2 regions of the Thermodesulfobium fumaratoxidans genome follow, and region 1 is predicted to be linked to the other one. Evidence: riboswitches for the same ligand, from Rfam matches in the RefSeq annotation. Region 1 holds a riboswitch; the other holds the start of a gene.
The links. A riboswitch is a leader RNA that binds a small molecule or an ion and turns the genes downstream of it on or off. The one in region 1 is predicted to bind molybdenum cofactor.

Region 1 (12,786 bases):
CGGTAACTGGAGGATAGTCTGGAGAACCAAATGCTAAGGCAAGAGCAAATATTATTATGGCTATGGATACGAATACAACCAAGCCCTCTTTTATAAGATCATAAGATTTTAATGGAACATTCTTTAAATATTTATCAGATTTTAAGCTCATATTTTCTCACCCCACATAAATTTATAAAGGTTTTACAGGACCTTCACTTCTTACGAGAAAAAGATGGATTATAATTAACACAATTAATACGATAGGCACAACTAAAATGTGAAAACCTAAAATTTGTGCCGTGTTCATTGGATCGAAAAATCCACCAATTCCCATAGCATTAAGCAAATCTTTTGACTGTACAGCAATCCATTGAGAATCCCAATTTGTTTGTGAGAGATATCCAGTAAAACCTTCAAAGGTTGTTAATCCAAAGGCCAACATTCCGAAAAGCCATGTTTTGCCTCGTCCATCTCTATATGCTGCCATTGAGAATTTTGATAATAGATGAAGAATAAGTCCTCCAAAAAAAATTTGGACCCCCCAAAAATGAAGAGAGTTAACAAAAGCGCCGATTTTTGAAAAGTGATACCATGCTGGACCAAATGAAACCAATATTATTCCTGTAATTACAATAAAAGCAAAAGAGGAAAGAGATATAACGCCAAATATGTAAGCAAAAGAATTAACATAAGTTGGCATAGTTGTAGGAAAAATGTCATCTGAAGTTAGATTTTCCTTAAAAAAGTTTTTTGTTTTTCTTGTAATATTCATTTTACTCATCCCCTTCAAAAAACTTTGGCAATCTAAGCCAAATTGATATGACAAAAACAATTAGAACAATCATCCATGCAATGATGTCAGGTGTTGCAAGGTTGAATATTCCAAAAGCAAAATGAGGAACAGGGGGCAAACCTTGAGCTGGTATCATATTTTTCCCTCCATCCGAAATAAATGTTTATAAATATTCGGAATAACCTAAACTAATATTATCACAAATCCTTATCTTTAATTTTAGAAATCGTTTAACAATATAAATGTTTATCTATTTTAAATTCTGTCATTGTTTGAACAATTTTTATTTGAATATTATATGTAATTAAATTTAAAATTCAATTATCGAAAGCAGAAAATTGCATTTTATAATATAAAAATAAAAAACAAATACAAATTAGTTTTGCTTTTAATAATGTACGCATAATTTAAGAGATATAGTTACCCTTGAAACTATGAGTGTTTTATAATCAATTTTTGAGTACAACGTTTAGTTCTTCTACTATAACTTTACAATATGAAATCCCTTGATAAAAATTGTGATTTATTTTCATTGACTATTTTTGTTATCAAATTTTTATTTAGGTCTGAAGATTTTGCGGCTACAAGTGTTCTGATAGAAAATGATCTTAAGGCATCAGACACTGAAAGTGTGCCGACCGCAGAGTCTTTTCTACCAGTAAAAGGAAATATATCTGGACCTCTTTGGCATTGAGAATTTAAATTTACCCTACATACCTGATTTACAAGTGCATCTATAATTTTAGCTATTGCATCAGGATCAGACCCAAAAATGCTTGCTTGCTGACCATAATTAGATTCAGTTATATATTTTAATGGTTCATCAATGTCTGAGAATGGAACAACTGGAATAATCGGTCCAAATTGTTCTTCGTGATAAATTCTGGCTTTTTTATTAACTGGATATAAAATTGTTGGATAAAAGTAGGTTTTATTGTATGAACCGCCAAATTTATTTATCACTTTTGCTCCAAGCATTTTTGCATCTTCAATTAGCTCTAAAAAATATTTTACCCTATCTTCTGCGGGCATTTGGGTTATAAATACATCATCTTCAAATGGAGAATTAATTTTTAATTTTTCAATCTCATCGGATAATTTTTTGAGAAAAACATTTACAATTTCAGAATGAACAAATAGTATTTTAAGCGCTGTGCATCTTTGTCCATTAAAAGAAAGTGCTCCGAGCAAGCATTCTTTTACGGCGAGGGTAATGTCTGCGTGAGACAAAACAATTGCAGGATTCTTTGCTTCAAGTCCAAGTATCATTCTTAGCCTGTGAGGCATTGGATGTGTTTTTTGGAGCGAGTCGGCAGCTTTACTTGTGCCGATAAAGGCGAGACAATTTATCTTCCCTGTTGCCATCAAAGCCGATGCAACTGTCCTTCCTCTTCCATAAAGAGTATTTATAACGCCAGGTGGAAAGGCTTCTTTAAATGCTTTTAGCAAAGGTCTATATAAAAGAATGCCATGTTTTGGTGGTTTAAAAATAACCACATTTCCCATGATTAGAGCTGGTATAAGGGTTGTAAAAGCTTCATTCAGAGGATAGTTGAATGGGCCCATACAGAGCACTATACCAAGTGGAGACCTTCTTATTTGTGCAATTATTGATTCTTCTATTAAAAATTTTGATGAGTTTCTATCAAGAGTTTTTAGCGCATCAATGGTATCAATTATATATTTAACAGTTCTGTCGAATTCTTTTTCTGAATCTATATGTGATTTTGCAATCTCCCACATTAAAAGATTTACGATTTCATCTTTATTGTCTTGCATTAAATATACAAATTTTTCAACACATTTTATTCTGTCTTCAACCTTCATTGAAGGCCAGGCCCCATTTCCGTTATTATATGCATTTATTGAGCTATCAAGAATTTTTAGTGCTTCTTCTTCATCTAATGATGGATAGCTTCCAAGTATTATCTGTTCAGGTATTGAATCTTCATTTTTACAACAAAAAATGGGAGAAAGAACGGTTATTTTGTCTTTTGTCCAAGATTGTAATTCTCCATTACAAAGATATTCTGTTTGATCAATGCGATCTTTCAGAACAAATTTAGCTGGGATTTTATTTATAATGGGGAATTTGAAGTTAAAGTTAATATCATCTTTATTTTGATTCACATCAACCTCCAATTATTTCAGATTTTAAATTTGGGGCACCATTTAGATATCTCCAACCTTAGGAGTATTTGATAAAGCTATATTCAATTCTTAAATAAATGAACCAATGTTTTAAATTTTTAAAATCAAAAAAATAAAAATATTTCTAAGGAAAGAACAAGATGATGAGGGAGGCAAGAAAATAAGCACAATAAGCACAATAATCTGAATAAACAAACCTCATATATTTTCCTCCTTTCCAAAAGGGGGGCAGTTTCGTTTCCAAAGCTACCGTATTGGTTTGCACTCATAGCACTTAAGCTTTAGATATGCAAACTCGGAGAAACAATACCTTATAGTATAATTTAGTTTTTTATAGAAATCAATTGTAATAAATTTAGTTTTTACTAATTTATTTATATGTTAATATTTAAATTGCAAAGCAGCAAATTGCTATTCACAATATTTTATACTTTATGATACAATTTTTATTGTGTTATTAAATAACTAGGTTTGCATAGCATGATAATATTATATTTTCTTTAATTTTGGTTTTTAATTTAAGAATATGGAGATGATGTAATTTGACGAGGGGATAAACCTATTTTATTGTTGTTGTAAAGCATTTGTCCCATGTTTTTTAACTTTTTAAAAAGTAACTTTGTTTTTTGTAGCGTAAGTTGTAAATTATTTTTTTATTTTTTTAAACTCTTTAAGATTTTATTTACTTCAAATTCATTTATATTTTATAAGTTCTTTAGCCCCCCCCCCCCCCACACACACACAAATTTACACAAGATAAAAATAGAAAAGATTTTATTTTCCTATTTGAAAAGAACTTTTTCTACTCTTTTTTTGTATATAATCACCTCTAGTGTGGTGAATAATTATGAAGCATGATAAAAATAGTTCAAAAAATTTTAAATCTAAAAAGTATATAAATTCAAAAGAAATTTATATTGAAAAAACTCCTGATTTACATTTCTTTCTTCAGGCTACTGAAGGCACCATTAGCAATAACCTTCCAAAAAATAAATTTAAAAATGGTAAGGAGTTCTTAACAAATTTAGTCGAGTTAAATGTATCGTTAACCCAGATAAATCAGATTGCTTCTCAAACAAAAGATGAAAATCTTTTTCTCAAAACAATTTGTGAACTAATATCAATACATACTGACATAAAACTTGTTTTTATTGGCAAAGCGAATTTAAATGAAAACATAGAATTTATCGGTGTAGCAGGCGTTACACAGATTTTAGATGATATTAAAATATCCGTTTGTTCAGATATTCCTGAAGGTCAGGGTATGGTTGGCAAGACTTATAGAGAGAAAAGACCTTACTATACGTCATTTGTAAAAGATCCCTTAGAGAATCCATGGAAAGAAAAAGCAAAAGAATATGATATAGCATCTGGGGCCACATTTCCCATTTTTAGAAATAAAGATATTTGGGGGGTAATATCCTTTTATCATTCAAATGAAGGTTTCTTTGACAATGAACTTCTTAAAGAAATCCTTGAAAAGATTTCATATGATATTGGTTTCGGATTAGACCATATAGATCTTTTTAACAAAGAAAAAGAATCTGCTCAGCTAAGAGAGGCTTTGTTAAACAATGCTGGTGTCGGGATAGTGATGCTTAGATATCCTGATAGGGATATCCTTGACGCAAACAGGACCTTTGCTATTATGATGGGCTTCAAGGATGAAAAGGAAATGCTTGGGTTAAAGATTAGAGATTTTTATCCTAACGATGAGACTTACAACAAAGTTGGGAATTTTACTGAAGCTACAATTTTTCAAGGCAAAAATGACGTATTGAAAAACGTTCATTTTGTCCGCTGCGATAAAACAAGTCTTTATGTAGATTTATCTGGAGTGTTAACTAAAGTTCAGGACAATAATAAATATGTAATTTGGACTGTTATAGACGTTACAGAAAGAGATAAACTAAGTGAAGAGTTAAGATATCAAGAGAGTTTCGATCCTCTGACGGGACTTCCAAATAGAGCCATGCTTGAGCGTGAGCTAAATAAAGCATTTTTAAGGGCAAAAAGAAATGATTGGCTAATGGCTCTTGCTGTAATAAACCTTGATTGTTTTAGAATGATTAATGAAAAATTTAGCTATGCAGTAGGGAATGAAGTGCTAAAAATCGTAGCCAAAAGATTGCAGGAATCTCTCAGAAAGACTGATTTTATTTGTAGGCTTAGCCTCGTGGGAGATGAATTTGCAATAATTTTTGAAAACTGTCAGGATAAAAATAAGCTTTCTGTAATATTTAAAAAGATAGAAAAGAGTATTCTTGAGCCAATTATTTTAAAAGATAATTTAGAAATAAACATAGTAGGTCTTAGTATGGGTGTGTGTATCTATCCTTATGTGAAAGTTGAGAATCAAAGTGAAATGATTCGCTATGCCCTGCAAGCTCTCTATGATAGCAAGAAACACAAACAGGACAGGGCTAACTTTTGGACTATATACGGCGAGGCGGTATCGAAAAAACAAAATCATTGTCAGATGTTATTAAGTCAGGGTAGAGTAATGGTCTACTATCAGCCGATTTTTGACAATCAAACTTCAAGCATTGTTGGGATAGAAGCCCTTGCAAGGCTGCTTGATGATGGTGGAGCCATACTTACGCCAGATAAATTTTTATCAAAATTTACAAATGAAGATTTATTGGAATTAACTCGTCAGGTATTAACAATTGCTCTAAGGGATGTTGAGGAATTGGATGAAGATGGACATTCCTTAGTTGTTTCTGTAAACATAGAGCCTGGTTTTGTGTCAGAAAATTTCGTAGAAATTGTTAAGAATATTATAGAAAAAAGCAAGGTAGAGCCTTCAAAGATATTTTTCGAAATACTTGAAAGAACTGAGTTCACTCAGATCGAAAAGGCAATAGAATATCTTATGAAGTTAAAGGATATTGGGGTTCAGCTTGCGCTTGACGATGTAGGCAGTGCATATTCGTCACTGTTGAGAATAAAAAATCTTTCTGTTGACAAGATAAAATTGGATCAAGGCTTTATTCGTGGGTTAGAAAAGAATCCTCAAGACCTTCACTTTGTAGAATCTATCTTCGGTCTGGCAAGAGCGAAGGGCATATATTTTGTGGTAGAGGGGGTAGAGACTCCAGACATATTTGATGCCCTAACTTCTATGGGAGTTCCGCTGCTTCAGGGCTATGCAATAGCAAGACCAATGCCAAAGGATATGCTAAAAGATTTCTTAAATACAGGATATTTTAGATTTAGATCCCTAAAAAGCCTTTTGGGCATTTATTCCAGGCAGCTGGTTCAGCATGGCATTTTGGAGAGGTCAATATATTTTGGTTCACACATTGAGGATATTTTGTGTTTTACTGATTTTAAAAATAGCCAGCTTTATATTGATATGAAAAATATGTACGTATCAGATGACAGCCTGATATTTAAATATTATGAAGAATACTATCTTGCTGTAAACGACATGAACAATAATCCAAGTGAGAACAAATGGGACAGAATAAAAGAAATTGAAAAGGTTTTAGAGAGAGCTATAATCAAAGAATATCGTAAAATGAAGCGAGAGACATAATCGAATTGATATACATTTTTTTGTAGCAAGTTTGTGTAAAATGCAGTATTTCACTTTATGCTTATAGGGGTAGATTTCTATTAAAATAGACAAAATATTACGTTCAAAAAGGAGAACAATCTCTCTTCAGATAATAGAGGGCGCAAAGCTTGTCGTAAAGGCTCCATATTATGTAACTGATGTGGACATAGATAAAGTTGTTGAGAAATACGCTGAATGGATTGAGAGAAAAAAATCTGAATTAATCGAAAGAAATTCAAAAGTTTTAGAGAAGAAATTTTGTGATGGAGAAGAATTTTTTTATTTGGGAAATTTATTTAAATTAAAAGTAGCCGACTTTCAAGCTAAACCTATAATATTTAATAATGGGTTTTATATTGCAAAAAATCATCTACCACAAGCTAAAAGCATATTGACAAATTGGTACAAGAATCGTGCTCGTGAAATATTTTCTGAAAGAGCTACATTTTACTCGCATTTAACAGGACTAAAATTTAACAAGTTAAGAATTTCCAGCGCAAAGACGAATTGGGGGTCTTGTTCCTATAAAAATACTCTAAGTCTTTCTTGGAGGCTTATTATGGCTCCTATAGATATTATTGATTATGTAGTAGTGCATGAAATCATACACATAATAATTAAAAACCATTCAAAGGAATTTTGGAGTAAGGTTGAAGGGCTTGTCCCAAACTATAAAGAGAAGAGAAAATGGTTAAAAGAATTTGGTCATGAACTGATAGTCTAAATTACATACCCAGCTTATTTTTTAGATAGCTGGGTATGTATGACCTATGGGTAAAAAAGGGACGACGCTATCAATAAATTGCATAACTTTAAACTTTATAACCCCCTTAAGCCTTGATGGTGTGTAAGTCTTTTACAGTTTCTGATGGGAACCTGTTAATTATTACAGGTATTGGAGACTTTTTTATAACTCTTTCTGAAACTGAGCACATAAACATTTGGCACACTGGTGAAAGGGCTCTGGTTCCAAGAGCGATAAAATCAACTCCTTCTTCTTTTGCAATTTTCAAAATTTCAGCAGAAGGATCGCCTATGAGAATTCTTTCTTTTACTGTAGTTCCTTTTGTGTTGAAGCCATTCAAGCACTTATCAAAAATCATTTCACCGTCTACCTGAGCAAGTGCCATTAGCTGATCGTCAGTAATATCTTCGTATGAAACAAAAGGCATCCTTTTCTCTGCAAATACCAAAGTGACCTCAGAATCCTTTTCCTGGCTAGCAAAGTTAATAGCCCATCTTGCAACATCTTGGGAGTCCTTAGAATCGTTTACTCCTACCAAGATTTTCATTCTACCCTCCTTTTGTAAATTCATTTTGTACTAAATACACTTACAACATTAAGCTTTTATTTAATAATAGCACTATTAAAAACTTTTTTTTATAACAATATTTTATGAATTAATAAGAGTTTAAATTGAAATGATTTATTATATTTAAATTTATTTAAAATTTATAAAATTATAATTTGGGTTTATAATAATTCAAATGAAATTACTAAAAATTGGGGAGGCAATATTATTGGGCTTATATCCTTTTGAAACAATCGAAAAGAAGTGGCAGGCAACATGGAAAGAAAAGAAGGTCTTTAAAACAGAAGAGGAAAAGGGAAACAAAAAAATATTTATATTGGAAATGTTCCCTTATCCATCGGGGAATCTTCATATGGGGCATGTTAGAAACTATACCATTGGTGATGTTGTAGCTCGCTATCACAGGATGAAATCATACAATGTTCTTCATCCAATGGGCTGGGACGCTTTTGGGATGCCTGCTGAAAATGCAGCTATTAAATACGGCGTTCATCCTTATGAGTGGACAGTAAAAAATATTGAGAATATGAAGAGACAGCTAAATTCTTTAGGAATTAGTTATGATTGGGATAGAGAGGTAGCTACATGCTTTCCTGATTATTATAAGTGGAACCAATGGCTATTTCTTCAATTCTACAAAAAGGGATTGGCATATAAGAAGAAATCAAAAGTTAACTGGTGCCCCGAATGTAAAACTGTTCTTGCAAATGAACAGGCAGAAGAAGGAAGATGCTGGAGATGTAAAAGCGAAGTAGAATTAAAGGAGCTTGAACAGTGGTTCTTCAAGATTACAGACTACTCTGAGGAGCTTGTAAAAGACCTTGATATCTTGAGGGGCTGGCCTCAAAAAGTAAAAGTTATGCAGCGCAATTGGATAGGCTTATCAGAAGGAGTAATGATAAAATTTAAGCTCTCTGAGAAAGTAGATGGGTATAAAGACGATTTTATAGAGGTATTTACCACAAGGTCAGATACTCTGGGCGGAGCAACCTTTATGGTGGTTTCAGCCGAACACCCAATAGTGAAAAATATCTTAGACAGCAAAAATAATGAAGAATTGATAGAGTTTTTAAAGGATTATGAAAAAGAAAAGATTCAAAATAGGTTTACAGTTGGTGTAAATGATAAAAAAGGCGTATCTCTTGGCATAACAGTTGTGAATCCGCTTACAAATGAAGATATTCAAGTCTTTGCCTCAAATTACGTTCTTATGAGCTACGGTACAGGAGCTGTGATGGGAGTTCCAGCTCACGATGCAAGGGATTTTGACTTTGCAAGGGAGAAAAATCTTCCTATTAAATACGTAATAAAGCCCGAAGATAAGGACGCCTGCGATGAGAGCAGTGTTTATGAAGATGAGGGAATTGTCGTAAATTCGCCTCATATCTCTGGGTTAAAGAGCTCAGATGCTAAAAAGAAGATTGTAGAGATGTTTCAAGAAGAAAAAATAGCAAAATTCGCCAAACAGATAAGGCTAAGAGACTGGCTCATATCAAGGCAAAGATATTGGGGCACTCCTATCCCAATAGTATATTGTGAGAAATGTGGAATTGTGCCTTTGAGCGAGAAGGATTTGCCAGTTATTCTGCCGACAAATGTCGAATTTACTGGAACAGGCGGATCTCCATTATCCAATATCGATGAGTTCGTAAATGTAAAATGTCCAATATGCGGATCGGATGCCAAGAGAGAGACCGACACAATGGACACGTTTGTCGACTCTTCATGGTACTATCTGAGGTTTTGCGATCCAAAAAATGTTACCGAACCCTTTTCTAAAGATAAAGCTAAGTACTGGATGAGCGTAGATCAATATATTGGTGGAGTCGAGCATGCAGTCCTTCATCTACTTTACTCAAGATTTTTCGTGAAGGTCTTAAGAGATTTAGGATTTTTGGAAATTGATGAGCCTTTTTCGAACCTTTTAACTCAGGGTATGGTCCTAAAAGAAGGCGAAAAGATGTCTAAATCAAAGGGAAATGTGGTAGACCCAGAAGAGATCCTTGCTACTTACGGCGCAGATACAGCTAGATTATTTATTCTTTTCGCGGCTCCGCCAGAAAAGGATCTTGAATGGAGCGACCAGGGTGTAGAGGGCGCTCACCGTTTTCTATCAAGGGTTTGGAGACTATTCCACGATAATATTGATTTGATAAAGGTCACAAAAGAGTTAACTTTCGATGATTTGAACAAAGATGAGGTCGATATCTACAAAAAATTAAACAAGACATTGTTAAAGGCTGGAAACGACATTGAGGACAAGTTTCATTTTAATACATCGATCGCTGCTCTGATGGAGTTCACGAATGAATTTTCTTTTTCTCTAAGGAACAAAAAAATAAGACCCGAGCTTGTTAAAAAGATATTTGAGACATTCACCATAATTCTTTCTGTATTTGCTCCACATATGTGCGAAGAAATATGGTCTGAAATGGGAAATAAAGACCTGATAAGTTCACAGAATTGGCCAGAAGTAGATACAAATTATCTTGAAGACGATATATGCGTGATTGCAATACAGATCAATGGAAAACTTAGAGACAAGATTATGGTAGAAAAAGATCAAACCGAAGACGTTATAGAAGATATGGTAATGTCGAGTCTCAGAGTGAAAAAGTTTATCGAGGGCAAGGATATCTTGAAGAAAATTTATGTAAAGAACAAGATTTTCAATATAGTGGTCAAATAGATATGACATGAAAGAAAAGCTATCTCTAATATTATCATTGATATTTGTAGCCTCTATCGTGGCTTATTGGGGTTTTAGCCAGGGATCGAATAATCCTGTAAATCCTATTGGCGAGACACAAAATAATCAAAGCAATCAATATGATGATAAAAGCAAGAGCAGCAAGGTAAAAATTAACTCTACTACAGCAGAAAAAGATATAGTTGTTCATATAAAGGGGGCTATAAAGAATCCTGGTGATTATCAGGTTCCCTATGGATCTAAGGTTCAAGATCTTATAATAGTTGCAGGGGGCTGTCTTGAGGGCGCCGACACATCAGGGTTGGCGCTAAACAAGAAGCTTAGGCAAAATCAGACTATCAAAGTGCCATTCGTTAGCTCTGGGTCAGCACATGGAACAATTGTGAATGTAAACTTGGCGTCATTGGAAGAGATTGATTCCTTGCCTGGCATTGGAAGGGCTACTGCAGAAAAGATAATCGATGAAAGAAATAAGTCGAAGTTTATTAATTTAGAGGACTTTAAACAGCGATTAAATTTTTCAAGTTCAAAGATTGAGAAGTTAAGAGGTTTTATAACCTTTTGATTTGGAGATATCCTTTACTTTTGCCTTCTTTTTCATTTTGCGCAGGCATATTTTTTTACTACAACTATTCAATTTTGGCACTTTTGGCTTATATCTTTACCTGTATGCTTTTTTTATTAATATCATTTGAATTTAAAAGGCTGGAATTTTATGTATTAATAACTACAATTTCCACATTACTCTTATTTAGCGGCTTGTTTCTTTCTTATTCTAAAGACCTAACTAAATTTAGCTATAAAAACTTTTTCTTCACCGCTACAGTAATAAATCAAAAAAATAATTTGCTGAAAGTATATCTTCATAGCCCAGATCCATTTGCTTCCAAGATTGAAAGAGTCATCTTTAGAGGAAAAACCAATTTTCAACAAGGAGATAATATTACAATTGACGGAGAGTCACTTGGCAATTCTATTATTTTGGCGACAAGAATTGAGAAAAATAGCTCCAACAACAAGTTATTTTTTAAACAGTATGTTGAAAATGCTATAAGACAAAATATTTCAGAGCAAGAGGGTATGGTCTTTGGCGCAATGCTATATGGGGACGATCTTTTTCAGCCGCCCAAAGAAGTTTATAACGCTTTTAACCGCACTGGACTTCTACACATACTTGTGGTGTCTGGAGCTCAGGTGTCGATGATATTTTCTATGTTCTTTTACTTTCTGAAGAGAATGTCGATGAATCCTGTCATGTCTTTTGTTATAATATCCTTTTTCACATCGCTATTTTGTTTAAATGTAGGCCTTGATCCGCCTGTGATGAGAGCTGGCTGTTTGATATTGTTTGTCGCATTAGCAGAGCTATTTAGATTTAACTATTCATCTTTTAACTTAACTTTGTTAGCATTAATATTGCTTCTTATATTCGAGCCTGTTTCACTGTTTGATATTAGTTTTCAATTAACATTTTTGTGTATATTTGCAATGTTTTTCGCAAGCGAGATAAGAAATAAACTAAACGTACATAATTATATAGCAGAGCTCTTTATACTATCATTCTCAGTATTTATATTCTTATTTCCTCCTATAGTAAACTATTTTAATAACCTTTCCCTTCTTGCGTTGTTTACAAATATCTTCATTACGCCCTTTTTAGAAATATTTATACTTATAGGATTTATATTGAGCTTTCTTATGACTATTTCTGGTATTTTTTCACAATATATTGGTCATTTTGTCACATACATGACAGATATAGTAATCTATATAATCAAAGGCTGGTCAAATATGCCCTTGTCTTCAGTCTTTTTCGCCAAAATACCCGCATTTAGCGTTTATCTATATTATTTAGTGTTGTTCTTAATAATTTTCAACAAATATAATTCTGTAATTTTTTATATTTTCTTAGGATCTGTGTTTTTCTCATTGATGGTCTTCAAACCTGACGACATAAAAGTATATAATGATAAAAAGGGTATAATTTTACAATCCAGTGAAGGAAGTTTCGAATTTTATAAGCAAATTGAAAATTGCAGCGTAAAAACGCCTACCAGTAAGTTTGTTATTTCAACCAATCAGATTTTCAAACCGTTGAAAGATGTAATTGTATTGTGCGAGAAAGATGGAGTTAAAATCTATCGTGATTATGAATTAATCTATCCAGATTCATATAATAATAAGTAGAGGTAAAAATGAAAAAGGCTGAGGGAAAAAATATCTTAGATTTCGACTTAAAGAACCTGTTTGTGGGGAATATTTCTTTATGGCAGGA
Region 2 (12,786 bases), on a different contig from region 1:
TTGTTATAATAATTGACAAATCTTCTGAAGAGTCTTATAAAAAATTATTAACTGCCCTCTTAAAGATAAACCAGCTTATCCAAAATGAAAGAAACAAAGAATCTCTCATCGAAAACGTCTGCAAAGTTCTCGTAGAAGAAATTGGATATTTTATTGCTATTTTTGGCAACATAGATAAAAATATGCTGTTCAAGCCTATTTCTATAAAGACAAAAGACAAAAATATAAGAAAATCTCTTGATATGTTTTTAAAAAACCACAAAATCAGCGTAGACACAAATGCCATATATGGAAGAGGCGCAATTTCTGAAGCATACCATACAAAAGATATCTCATTAAGAGTAGATGTGCTAAGTAATCCAAACCATTCCTATTGGATAGACTTTTACAAAAAACACAACATTGATTCTCTTTGCGCTATACCCATAGTTAGAAATAAAAAAGTTGAATACGTAATCCTGATTCTTGACAATTTCAAAGGCTCATTCTCACTTGAAAACATAAAACTAATAGAAGAGCTAAAAAGAGATCTATCCTATACGTTCGAGAAATTTGAAAAAGATAGACTCTTAGACGTAATGAAATTTGCAATGGATCAAACTCACGAATGGGTCATAATTACAGATAAAAATGCAAATATAGTATTTATAAACGATACCGTCCTCAAAATCTCTGGTTATAAGAAAGAAGAACTGATTAGAAAAAATCCAAATATTTTCAAGTCTGGGCTCATAGAAAATGAAGTCTATGAAGGTATGTGGAATATATTGCGCAACAAAAAAACTTTTAAATATAGGTTTATAGACAAAGCAAAGGATGGTCATATCTTTTTCTTAGACGCAATAATATCGCCTATAATAGAAAACAACGAAATAGAATACTTTATATCGCTTGGAAGAGACATAACTGAATTGGTAAAGTTAGAAGAAGAAGACAAAAGACGGCAAAATCAGTTAAACCTTATGATAAATGGTTTGCCAAACCCAGCATGGCTTATAAAAAACTATAAAATAATTTATCAAAACCAGGCAGCAAAAGACCTCTTTCAATCTCGTTTGGGCGGATATTATTGGAATGAAATATACAAAAGTAAATTTGTTTCAACCAATCAAATAGATGCTTTGCACAATCCAGATAGCACAGATCATGATACGTCTTGCAATTTTTGCCTATTAAATTCAGCTCATAGTGAAGGAGTTGCAAAAAATTGCATAGTTGATTTTGGCGGCAGGTTTTTTGAAATATGGTGGGTGCCAGTAGATGTTGATTTATCGTTACACTATATAATAGACGTTACAAAATATAAGGTTATGGAAAAAGATTTAAAAGACCTCTCAAATACAGATTATCTCACAGGACTACCTAACAGAAGGTATTTCATAGAAAGGCTTCAAGACGAGACAGAAAGATACAAGAGGTCAGGCGTAACTTTTTCCTTAGCAATGTTAGATATCGATCACTTTAAAAAAATTAACGATATATATGGTCACGATATGGGAGACAGAGTATTAGTTGAATTCTGCAATACCATAAAAAATAGACTACGAAAGATTGACACATTTGCACGGTTTGGCGGAGAAGAATTTATGTTGATCTTGCCAAATACGAAAATAGAAAAGGCCGCAAAACTATCCGAAGAATTAAGAGTGTTAGTGGAAGGCATTGATCTAAATAGCATTAGATTTACTGTAAGCATCGGCGTTATCGACGCCTGTCAATCAGATACAGTTGATTCTCTAATAAAAAATGTAGACGATTTGCTATACGATGCAAAGAATTCTGGAAGAAACTGCATAAAGTTCAAGAAATACTGCACATAAGGTTTTACAAAGAACCAATTTTATTATAGAATTATCTAAACTCCGAGTTCTTTTGACCTAAGGCCTTGGGCTAAGGCAAAGAACCACTTAACGGTTGTTTGGGAAACCGAGCAGCCCCCTATTGGAAAGGAGACAATTTTTTATTATGCGCGACTTATTTCTTTTAGTGACTCTATGCCAGAGTTGTTTGCCTCCTTTTTTATCTCACAGCCTCAAGCCTATATCATTTATGCCCCAAATCCTACAGGATCAAAATATTTTCTATAGAAGGGGGGATAGAAAAATAGTATCAGTTTAAAATCTTAGATAAAAAGGAGTGAACTTAATTTGAAAAAGGGTATTGTAGCAATCGTAATTTTGTTATTAGCTGGAGTATTTATCGCAGGATGTGCAACCTCTAATAAGGGGGCAAATCAGCAAACAGAAAAAGTAAATTTATACCTTTATGGGGCTGGAACTTTAGCCAAGCCATTTAAAGAAATTGATGCAGCCTTTGAAAAAAAATATCCGAATGTTTCCATAAAATCTCAATTTGGTGGAAGCGTAAAAATGGTAAAACAGGTCACCGATCTACATCAACCAGGTGATATTATTGCAGTTGCTGACTACAATGTTATCCCTAAGTATATGTTTGGAGAAAACAACCAAACAAAATATACCGATTGGTATATCGGCTTCGTAAACAACTCGATTACTTTTGTCTATACAGATAAAAGTAAATATGCCAACGAAATAAACTCGGACAACTGGTATAAAATATTGTCAGAAAAGGGCGTTCAGATTGGCAGATCAAATCCAAATACTGACCCATCTGGCTACCAAACACTTCAAATGTTAAAACTTGCAGATAGCTATTACAAAGATCCATCAATTTACGAAAAAGTTCTTGCAAATGCGCCAGAAAAAAATATTAGAGACACAGAAACAGAGTTACTGAGCTCACTTGAAGCTGGTCAGATTGACTATCTTGCTATTTATAAATCTGATGCACTTCAGCATCATCTAAAATACTTAGATTTACCAACACAAATCAATCTTAGCGATCCAAAATACTCAAGTATCTATAAAGAGGCATTGGTAGATACGAAAAATGGAGAGCTCCCAGGAAAGCCGATAATATATGCTATAACTATTCCAAATAACTCTAAAAATACTGAATGGGCCATAAAATACGTTGAATTTTTGCTTGGTCCAGAGGGTCAGGCAGTAATGAAGAAGAGCGGATTTGGAGTTATAGAAAAACCATATGCAAATGATACTACTAAGGTTCCAGCAGAACTAAAGCAATTTGTAAGTGAGTGGCCAAAATAGTAAAATGAAAAATATGTTGAACAGCAAGAGGATACATTTTAATTGGTTGTTTTTAAGCTTTTGGTTGTTCGCAATGATAATCTTAGGATTTATATTGTTACCGCTTTTAGAGATGTTATTCGAGCAACCGATTGGTCTCATCTTAAAAGTAGCTCAAATGCCCGACGTTACTAACTCAATAATGTTGAGTTTAGAGGCCTCGTTTATTACTGCAATTATAGCCGCTATCTTCGGAACTCCTCTATCATATATTCTTGCAAGGGGCCAATTCCCCTATAAATCATTGGTTGAGGCCATAGTAAATCTTCCTCTTGCTGTTCCTCATACAGTTGCAGGCATAGCGCTGTTATTTGTTTTTGGCAGAACAGGCCCAATAGGTCGCATAACACAATCTTTTGGGATTAGTTTTTGGGGGACCATATTTGGAATAATAGTTGGAATGCTCTTTGTAAGCTTGCCATACATGGTAAATTCTGCAAGATTGGGCTTTGAAAACGTCGATATCAGAATAGAAAAGGCTGCAAGAACCTTGGGCGCTACAAATAGCCAGGTTTTCTTTCACATATCCCTCCCGCTTGCCTTTAGATCTATTCTAAGCGGAATAGTCCTTACCTACGCAAGATCAATTGCCGAATTCGGAGCAGTTATAATATTAGCATATCATCCAGAGACGGCTCCCGTAAAAATCTATGAGCTCTTTCTCACAGGGGGCTTAAAGCAGTCCTCTGCTGCTGCAGTATTACTATTAATTGTTACTATTTCAACCTTTATATTGTTTCGCTACTTAACCAATTTCAACAAATCGAGGGCATAGACATACAGTGAGTTTTCTTAAGGTCTCAGATATTCAAGTAAAGGTTGAAAAATTTCTATTAAAAAATATCTCTTTTGAATTAAAAAAAGGCCAGATATTAGCAATTTTAGGACCTAGTGGCGCAGGTAAAACGCTTTTATTAGAAACTATTGCAGGCTTTTATATTCCAAATAGCGGCCAGATTTATCTTGACGGCCAGAACATTTCTAAACTGCCAGTAGAAAAGAGAGAGATGGGATTTATGTTTCAAGATTTTGCGCTTTTTCCGCATTGGACAGTCAAAGAGAACATACTCTCACCTATCAAATTCGCAAAAAAATACAAGAAAACAAATCTTGATCCAGAAGAGATAATAAAAATGCTTCACATAGAAAGCCTTTTAGACAGATATCCATCTAATTTAAGCGGTGGAGAAAAACAAAGAGTCGCCCTAGCAAGGTCTTTAATTACGAATCCTAAGATGTTTTTGTTCGATGAGCCTATGTCAGCACTTGATGCTCGCACAAGAGAAGAGCTCAGAGAAGAGCTTTTGCAGATCTTGAAAAAGCTCTCTTTAAGTGCAATCTATGTAACTCACGATCACGTCGAGGCGTTCACTTTGGGAGACCTTGTAGGAATCATTAAAGATGGAAATCTAATTCAAGTTGGAGAAAAAAATCAAATATTTAGAAGGCCAAATTCTAAATTTGTCGCAAATTTTGTAGGAATAGAAAATTTATTTTCAGCAAAAATCCAATTTGTAGAAAATATATCCTCTGATCTTTTTCTTATAAAGGCAAAATTCAACCAACTTGATTTTGAGATACACTCAAAAGAGAGAACTTCAGTCAAAGAAAGTGTGATTCTTTGCATAAGGCCCGAAGATGTGACCTTTTTAGACGAATCAGAAAAAGAAAACCACAACTTAAAAAATATTATAAGCCTTGAAGTTGTAAACGTTGTTCAGATTGATTTCTTTTATAAAATTTTTTTACGAGGCGATATCTCTCTAAAAGCAGTATCTTTAAAAGATACTATCAAAAAGTATAAAATTAAAATAGGCGAGAAAGTAAACGTACATATTGATCCTGAATCTATTCACATCATAAAAGAGTAAACAATCTCTAATGATCTTTAGCCCCCTGGCTCCAATTTACATATTTTACATAACTTGTATGTTTGAGCCTTTCCAGAAGATCCTTTAGATCTTCTTCATTTATGTCGCCTGATAAAATATTAAATATTATTTTACTTTCACCCTCTTTTGACGATTCTATTCTCATATTTTTCACAGGATAGCCCAATTGCCTCAAAAGTTTTCTTGTTACGTTGAAAACCTTATCCTCATTATTGTGCTCTACCCCTGCACATACAGAAATAATAAAATCATTTGCTGTTAATATAGGTAAATTATTTACAGCACCGACCATTGTCCTCAGAAGCGTGTTGGTAAGCAAGATAAAGATAGTAGCCATAGCTGCCGGCATCCATTGTTGAGCTCCAGAACAGGCGCCTACTGCCGCAGAGCACCAAAGAGTAGCAGCAGTATTTATACCCCTTATATTTATGCCTTCTTTCATAATAGCCCCAGCTCCTAAAAATCCTACTCCAGAAACTACATAAGCAACCACCCTTATATCATCGACTCTCCCACCCATACGAAGTCCAAGGTCGACAAATATGGCAGCCCCAAGAGCGACAAGGGTATTGGTCCTCAAACCAGCAGGATGTTGTCGCCATTGACGCTCTACACCTATAAGCGTGCCAAGCACAAACGCAAGAAATAACCCGAAAAATGTCTGTCCCAAACCCATTGTCTGATCCATATTTCACCTCAATTCTATTCAACTTTTTATATTATAGATTTTTAAGCTTAAAGCCGTCTTAAACAAAAACATGTGAAAGGTTAAAACCTTTTAAGAGAAAAAGATATCAGATTATCAATCCAAGGAAAAAATATTGACTAAACTTTATTTATAAATATATAAAGATTTTTAATTGTATTTTAATATAAATAGTTTATCAAAATGATATAATATAAGTGATTATTAAAATTAACAAAAGGAGCTAAGAAAAATGTCGATTTTTAAATGTAAGAAATGCGGCTATACAAAAGAAGGTCGATGCAAGCCAAAAAAATGTCCTGAGTGCAAAGAAGAAAATTCTTTCGAGAAAGTAGAACTTGATAAAGATAAGCAATAATTTTAACTTGTTAAAATTATGTTAAAATCTTTCCATAAGTAGACTCTTTTAAATTAAGAAAGTTTACTTATGTTTGTTAGTCAAAACTTAGAAAAGTATTAAATTTATAAGGAGACATAAGATGAGGATGACGCCACAAAGGAAGGTTATAATAGACATATTAAAGGGCACGAAATCACATCCAGATGCGCTTTGGATTTACCAAAACGCCACAAAGAAGATACCCAGGATGGGTCTTGGGACTGTATACAGGACATTAGACCAGCTTGAAAGAGAGGGAGAAATAAAGAGAATTGACTTCAAGGGAATTGCTCACTACGATGCAAATATTCACATTCATCCGCACCTTCTTTGCTCAAAATGCGGAAAAATAGTCGATATTAGCGAAAGTTACGACTTTGACGTTAATAGCCTTGATCTAAAGGGGTTTAAAGTTGAATCTGTAAATCTGGATATTGTAGGTATTTGTCCTGATTGTCAATTAAAAAAGGAGGTAAACTAGAATGCCCATAGTAACTATAGAATTGTTAGAAGGAAGAACAAAAGAACAAAAAAAGCAGATTGCAAAAGAAATAACTGAAACAATTGTAAAAAATGGAAACGCAAAGCCTGAAGCCATTACAATATTGTTTCACGATCTAACGACTGATGATATTGCAAAGGGTGGAAAGCTTTTATCAGAGAAATAATGGAGAAAAAACTTTATGCACCTGACATAGTTAAGCTAAAGGGCGTTAGGAAATTTTCGATGGTTACTGTATACGATTATACTAGCGCTCTTTTAGTTTCCATGACCGATATTGATACCCTACTTGTTGGAGATTCTCTTGCTATGTTAATGCTTGGCCACGAGAACACTCTTAGCATAACAATAGATGAGATGCTAATTTTCCTTAAAGCTGTAAAAAGGGGCGCTCCGAACAAAATGATCGTCGCCGACATGCCATTTCTTTCATACCAAATTGATATAAAAGATGCTATAGAAAATGCAGGTAAGCTTATAAAAGCAGGCGCTGATGCAGTAAAAATAGAAGGCTTTGAATATCCAATACCTGAGGTTACCAAGAGATTGAGTAGCATAGGCATACCTGTTATAAGTCATCTTGGGTTAACTCCCCAGCATGTTCTAAAATTTGGAGGCTTTAAAACTCAAGGTAACACAAAAGAAGATGCAGACAGAATTATTAGCGCTAGCAAAGAGCTTGAAGATTGCGGTGCATTTTGCATTCTCTTAGAAGCTATCCCAGAAGAGGTCTCAGAAATAGTTTCAAAAGAATTAAGAGTGCCTACTATTGGCATAGGTGCAGGAAAATTTGTAGATGGTCAGGTGTTAGTTTGGCAAGACGTCTTAGGGATAAATCCAAACAGAGTTCCGAAGTTCGTTAGAAGTTATGCAAATATAAAGGATACTATAATCGAGTCCTTAAACAGATATCATTTCGATATCATAAATTCAACCTTTCCATCGTATGATGAAGCTCATCATTTAAAAAGAGTCTAAGAGCTCTATTACCCTTTTTTTTACATCCTCTATATCCTGGCCGCCGTCAATGTATTGAATTGGAACCTTGCACTGATCTATGGGCTTTGATGGTGGCCACTGAAGATTCATTCGAATTCTTGCCTCCTCCTCAGTATAGCCCCTGGTTTTTATCAATCTATTTAATCTAACCTCAAAAGGAGCATCTACAATCCATATTTTATCGAAATTATCTTCCATATTTGCCTCGAATAGTAAAGGAATCTCTACGAATACTGCCACGCTATTATTTGATATTTCATCTAAGCGTTCTTTCACCTTGGGCCATATAAAATCTTCAAGTTTTTTCTTCATTGATTTATCTCTTGAGATGACCAGAGCAATCTGTCGCCTAAGCCTTGGAATATCAAAATTCGTATTTTCTATAGAATAGTCCTTGAACATTTTATAAATCTCTTGAAAATTTTCATTAAAAATCTCTTTGGATATTTCGTCAGCAGAATAAGCATCATAACCTAATTCTCTCAAAAACTTTAATACTTCACTTTTCCCCGCTCCCTGAGAACCAGTAATTGCTACCAAACATCTTTTATTTTTCATAAGCACATCATTAATCATTAAAAGGACAATATGCTCAGCGTTGCCCCAAATGACCAACTTCTACCATTACCATTATCATTTTTTTGATTAATAATATAAAACTCTATTGGGGTAGATGCCATACCAATTGTAAATCTAAAACCTTCACTCATCCTTATCCATGGATAAGGTATTGGAATAGTTTTTGAAAATCCAAAGTAATACTTTGTGTCATAAGGAGCCCCAGACTCACTCCTTGAAAATTCTATCTCTGAAAAAATATAGTCAACTCCCAGTCTGTTAATGATATCTTTTTTGTTTAGAGCATCGGCATACTTTACAAGATAAATATTTCTCGTATCCCAAAAAGCGTTGACAGTCTGACCTCCAGTTCTCAGATTGTCATCAAGACCCCTAAAGTGAATCATCCAATTATTCCCAATATAATAATCTAGATCCAGTCTCAAATTAATCCACGAGTTTCTGCCCACAGTATAGTATGAAGAGTATGCATAGCCGCCAAACCTATTTGAGCTAACTCCGAGTATTACTGGCCTACCTATAGTCGTTTCATATTCAAGATTGGTATTAAGATGTCTATCTGCCCTCATATAAAAGTCGTCGTTTGGATCCAGGTGAATGCTGCCAATTCTTAAATATGTATTCTTTATAAAGTTATCCATTTCTACCATTGCACCTATTTTTTCAAAACCGCCGGTAAAAGACCCTGTATTTGAAGAAAAACTGCTCACACTTCCTCTTTGTGAAGTAAAGTCGAAGTTATCCAACCTTCCATAAAAACCGAGATATTCAGGGTTGTACAAATCTGTTGACTTATAAAGATCCCATCGCCATGCAAAGTGAGGCTTTGTGAACATAATGCTATCAAAGTAGCCCCATTCATAATGAGCATTCTTCGTATCCCAATCTAAGTTGGCCCCAATCAAACCTCTTCTGTCTCTCGATTTGCTATAGTCCAACCTAATATCAGAAGAAATATTTGTAATCACATCATTGCCTATCTTAGAAAGATCTCCCTTATAAGACTTGATTGGGACATGCTGTTCAATATATCCCACAGTGGGATCGGCCTTTCCAAGAACGTATTGATCGCTTATATGCGTATTGTTAAAGTTTGCCCAAAAAGAATAGTCTTGTTTGTGAAGTCTATTCGTGGTGTCATATATCGAACCACCAACCTGTCCAGAATAGTCATAATTAATTACCAGACCTTGATCTGCAGTATCAGACCAGGTAATATTTAACCTTTTAGTAATTATAGGGACAACTCCTAAGACCAGCTTGCCGGGCGTGCTGCCAATCTGTCCTGCCCCTGCAACAGGAATATATATAGTATTTGGAAACAATGTATCCTTTTGTTTTGGAATATTTACATATTCAATTTTTCCATCAGCCATTAAGACAGGAACTTTTGCACCTTCTGCAAGCGCTTTATCTGTAACTCCAACTGGTACCATAAAGCTCTTGCCTGGCTTTTGCATATCCTTATAGGTTATATCAATTGTCTCATTTCCAATTTTTACAGTTTTCGTAATATTTGATTTGGCATCTTTATCTTGATATGTAAAAACTTTTCCATCAATCATAAGAATTTGACCACTTTTTGCGCTGTTTGTATCCATAACCATACTTTCATTGGCATAAGAAAAGTTGCTCGAGATACAAGCGCTGATAGCAAGGAAGAAAAGAGCACATGTAAAAATACTCTTTTTAGAAGTAAAAATTTTCGATTTTGATAAAGAAAACGATTTTAAGATGCTTTCCCTATTATTTGACAAAAATAAACGCAGTTGATACAGTCTCTCTTTAAAAACTACAAAATCAAAAATATTATTGTTTGTGTTTTTACAAATTATTTTTTTATTAAGATTTATATTAAATTTCACGGCTCCTGATAAATAAACCCTTCAAAGAAAATGTGTACATTGTCGTTAGATGATGTCCCCTCAAGAAACACAGCCCGTTTTTTTACTGGAATTTGCTCCAGGCTATTTAATAATTCAAAACCAGATTTTTCCAGGACAGTCTTCGAATCGCTGATAGAAAGTCCCTCAATAGTTGGAATTATCCCCATTACCTCAGCCTCTCTGAGCCTTAAATCCAAGCCCCACTTACCAAATTTATATGACATAAATAAGTTATATCTCTCCAACCTAAGTCCTGGATAATTCTTTTTGATCCAGTCATAAACGTTGTCAATCTTTACAGAATCATTCTTGTAAGCATCCTCCAAAGAATACAATTCTTTAGCAGTACCAAAAACTACTACTATACCGCTTTGTGTCCTAAAGACCACGTTGTCTTCTGGATCTGCATTTGCAAAGTTTTGTGGGATCAAAGTAAAACATATTAGAGTTAAAAAAAGCAATATGCCAAAAATCTTAATATTGAATTTTTCAAAATCCATCAAGTTTATATTCACATCAAATATACCTTACTAAGTTTTTTAAAAAAATTATCGATAAAGGTCTTATAAGATTCGAAATCCGGTGGTGGATCTTGATCTAAAAGGGTCAAGAGATAATACTGCTGAGCCTGATCTACGCCCATATTCATTTTTTCTATCTGTGAATACGCTAATCTTATCATCCTAACCTGTAGCGGCAAAAAATCTAAGCCATAGATACTCGTCTCTTTAACGTTATAAAGATCTGGAAAATATGTTACCCTTTCTAATGCATCCCTAATATCGAGAAAGTGAAGCATTCTTTTATCAACTTTGTCGTTCAAAGCCTTTTCAAAGTCTGGATTATCAATAGGAAGTGATTCATCCTTCAGTCTATGCTCTGCGTTAGTATATGCGGAAAAAAGCTCATTTGGCACATCCTGCGCGTGTCCCAGAATGTACATAGCCTTTACAGAGTCTTCTTCAGAAAGTGACTTCAGTTTAGGCAGGTTACCCCTTGCAAATGTATAAAAATACTTATATGAAAGGTCGTTTGCTTTTGCGTCCCAGATCTGGACAATTTCTTGTGATAAGTTTACAACATCAGCATATGCTGCTCTGTGAAAGGGTAGAAAATTAACTAATGACAAAGAAACAAATAAAAAGTTAGCAAAAAATAAAAGAAAGAAAATCTTTCTAAAAATTAGCAAACTATTAATTTGACATATTTTGTTATTTTTAAACCCTTTACACTTTAAGATATCTTATACTCCCCAAAATAGTTATTTTCTAATGTCAATATATTCACTTGATCCAAATTTTCCCTTCAGTTCTTTTTGAAGAGCCTCATTTTTAGCTTGAAGCTCAGAAACCCTTCCTTGTAACTGAGAAATCTGCGATAAAAGCCCTTGTCTTTCATTTTGCGAAAGCTGATTTTGATTCTGAGAAACATTTTGTTCATTTGCTGGTAACTTACTTCTAAGTACATTATTTTCTTTTACTAGCTCAGAAACCATTGCCTGACTTTGTTGGAGCTGCTGTTCAAGATTATTTGACGAAACTTCCTGCGGTTTAAAATACGCAATAGACAACAGGGCTACAAATACAATTACCAACATAAACGCAAAGTCAATAAATGGCATAAGAAAGGTGATGCGCCTCTTTGGAGAAGCCATTTTATGAAAGTCTTGCCGAAACAGCCGACAAAATTACCGATATCAAAAGACCAGTAATTGTCGCCTCAATCTTGATAGAAACGCCATAACCTACCATCTCAACATTGTGAGCAGCAATAGCAGGACCAATAACCTGACCCAAACCAAAAAGAGTTACAACAAGACCTAAGCCTTGAGCTACTCCGCCCATTGTAATAAGTTTTTCCTGCGGAATTTCTTTAGAGATAAGACCCGCCCAAGCAGCCCCCACAGGAACAATCGCAGCCCAAACAGTACTTCTTGCCACAAAATAAACTAACGGGGCCACAATTAAAAGCAAAAACAATATCATTACCAGATCGATTCTTGCCTCAATAAAATCTGTCAAGCCCGACCTCTTGGCGTTTAAGCTTCCTTCTTTCATTCTTTGAATTTCACCTTTCATCAATTAATTTTATAATATTAAAATTTTAACAGAAAACAACGATAAATTAATATTTTTAAGAATTTTTATTTTTTAACCATTCTTTGAACATCGTAAAAAATAAAAACAACAATCCAATAAACCAAAGTAACGGAATCCCGTACTCGATTACTGGAGGGTTAGGCATATTAAGGGACACGCCGCTTGGAGTCTTTGTTTGAGCTTGTTGATTTTTACTTAAGCCAATGTTTATTGTACCGTTACCCTTTTCGACGCTTGCACCTAAATTTAGTGCAGTTAGCTCTAGCGGCACCATAGTTCTGTCTTGGTAGATAAATGCAGGAGCAAGCATCTTTTCGTCTTTACTATTAACATTTACAAGAGAGCTTTCTATGAAAAATTCTATGCTTTTGCCATCTAAGGAAACCTTAACAATTCTATGCTGCTCATCCCAGGTCACAGTTGCATTCATTGCCTCAGATACAAATCTAACGGGGACATAAACCAAACCGTATCTGACCACGGGAGGGACATCGCTCTTTACTTCCTTGCCATCAACTACAATCTTTAAGTCCTTAGCTACGCTTATGTTTGCATCCAATATTTTTGAAGCACC

Region 2: linked by a shared signal. The riboswitch ahead of V4762_RS01815 (extracellular solute-binding protein) and the one ahead of V4762_RS07845 (NADP-dependent glyceraldehyde-3-phosphate dehydrogenase) in region 1 are both predicted to bind molybdenum cofactor.

What each region holds. Positions count from the first base shown of each region.
Region 1 covers NZ_JBAGBW010000020.1:15,124-27,909, reverse strand. Annotated here, with positions in the region: gene V4762_RS07860 (hypothetical protein) at 1-151, opposite strand, end outside; gene V4762_RS07855 (cytochrome b N-terminal domain-containing protein) at 173-754, opposite strand; gene V4762_RS07850 (hypothetical protein) at 756-911, opposite strand; gene V4762_RS07845 (NADP-dependent glyceraldehyde-3-phosphate dehydrogenase) at 1,265-2,905, opposite strand; molybdenum cofactor riboswitch at 3,121-3,239, opposite strand; gene V4762_RS07840 (sensor domain-containing phosphodiesterase) at 3,774-6,467, shown strand; gene V4762_RS07835 (M48 family metallopeptidase) at 6,541-7,212, shown strand; gene V4762_RS07830 (universal stress protein) at 7,319-7,780, opposite strand; gene leuS (leucine--tRNA ligase) at 7,977-10,490, shown strand; gene V4762_RS07820 (ComEA family DNA-binding protein) at 10,498-11,076, shown strand; gene V4762_RS07815 (ComEC/Rec2 family competence protein) at 11,073-12,698, shown strand; gene V4762_RS07810 (hypothetical protein) at 12,707-12,786, shown strand, end outside.
Region 2 covers NZ_JBAGBW010000002.1:135,166-147,951, reverse strand. Annotated here, with positions in the region: gene V4762_RS01820 (diguanylate cyclase) at 1-1,820, shown strand, start outside; molybdenum cofactor riboswitch at 1,849-1,968, shown strand; gene V4762_RS01815 (extracellular solute-binding protein) at 2,148-3,131, shown strand; gene V4762_RS01810 (ABC transporter permease) at 3,205-3,945, shown strand; gene V4762_RS01805 (ABC transporter ATP-binding protein) at 3,953-5,041, shown strand; gene V4762_RS01800 (MgtC/SapB family protein) at 5,049-5,750, opposite strand; gene V4762_RS01795 (RCKP-type rubredoxin-like domain-containing protein) at 6,001-6,126, shown strand; gene V4762_RS01790 (Fur family transcriptional regulator) at 6,248-6,628, shown strand; gene V4762_RS01785 (2-hydroxymuconate tautomerase) at 6,630-6,815, shown strand; gene panB (3-methyl-2-oxobutanoate hydroxymethyltransferase) at 6,815-7,627, shown strand; gene coaE (dephospho-CoA kinase) at 7,613-8,206, opposite strand; gene V4762_RS01770 (hypothetical protein) at 8,224-10,092, opposite strand; gene V4762_RS01765 (hypothetical protein) at 10,089-10,628, opposite strand; gene V4762_RS01760 (hypothetical protein) at 10,625-11,242, opposite strand; gene V4762_RS01755 (hypothetical protein) at 11,375-11,734, opposite strand; gene V4762_RS01750 (hypothetical protein) at 11,769-12,170, opposite strand; gene V4762_RS01745 (copper amine oxidase N-terminal domain-containing protein) at 12,247-12,786, opposite strand, start outside.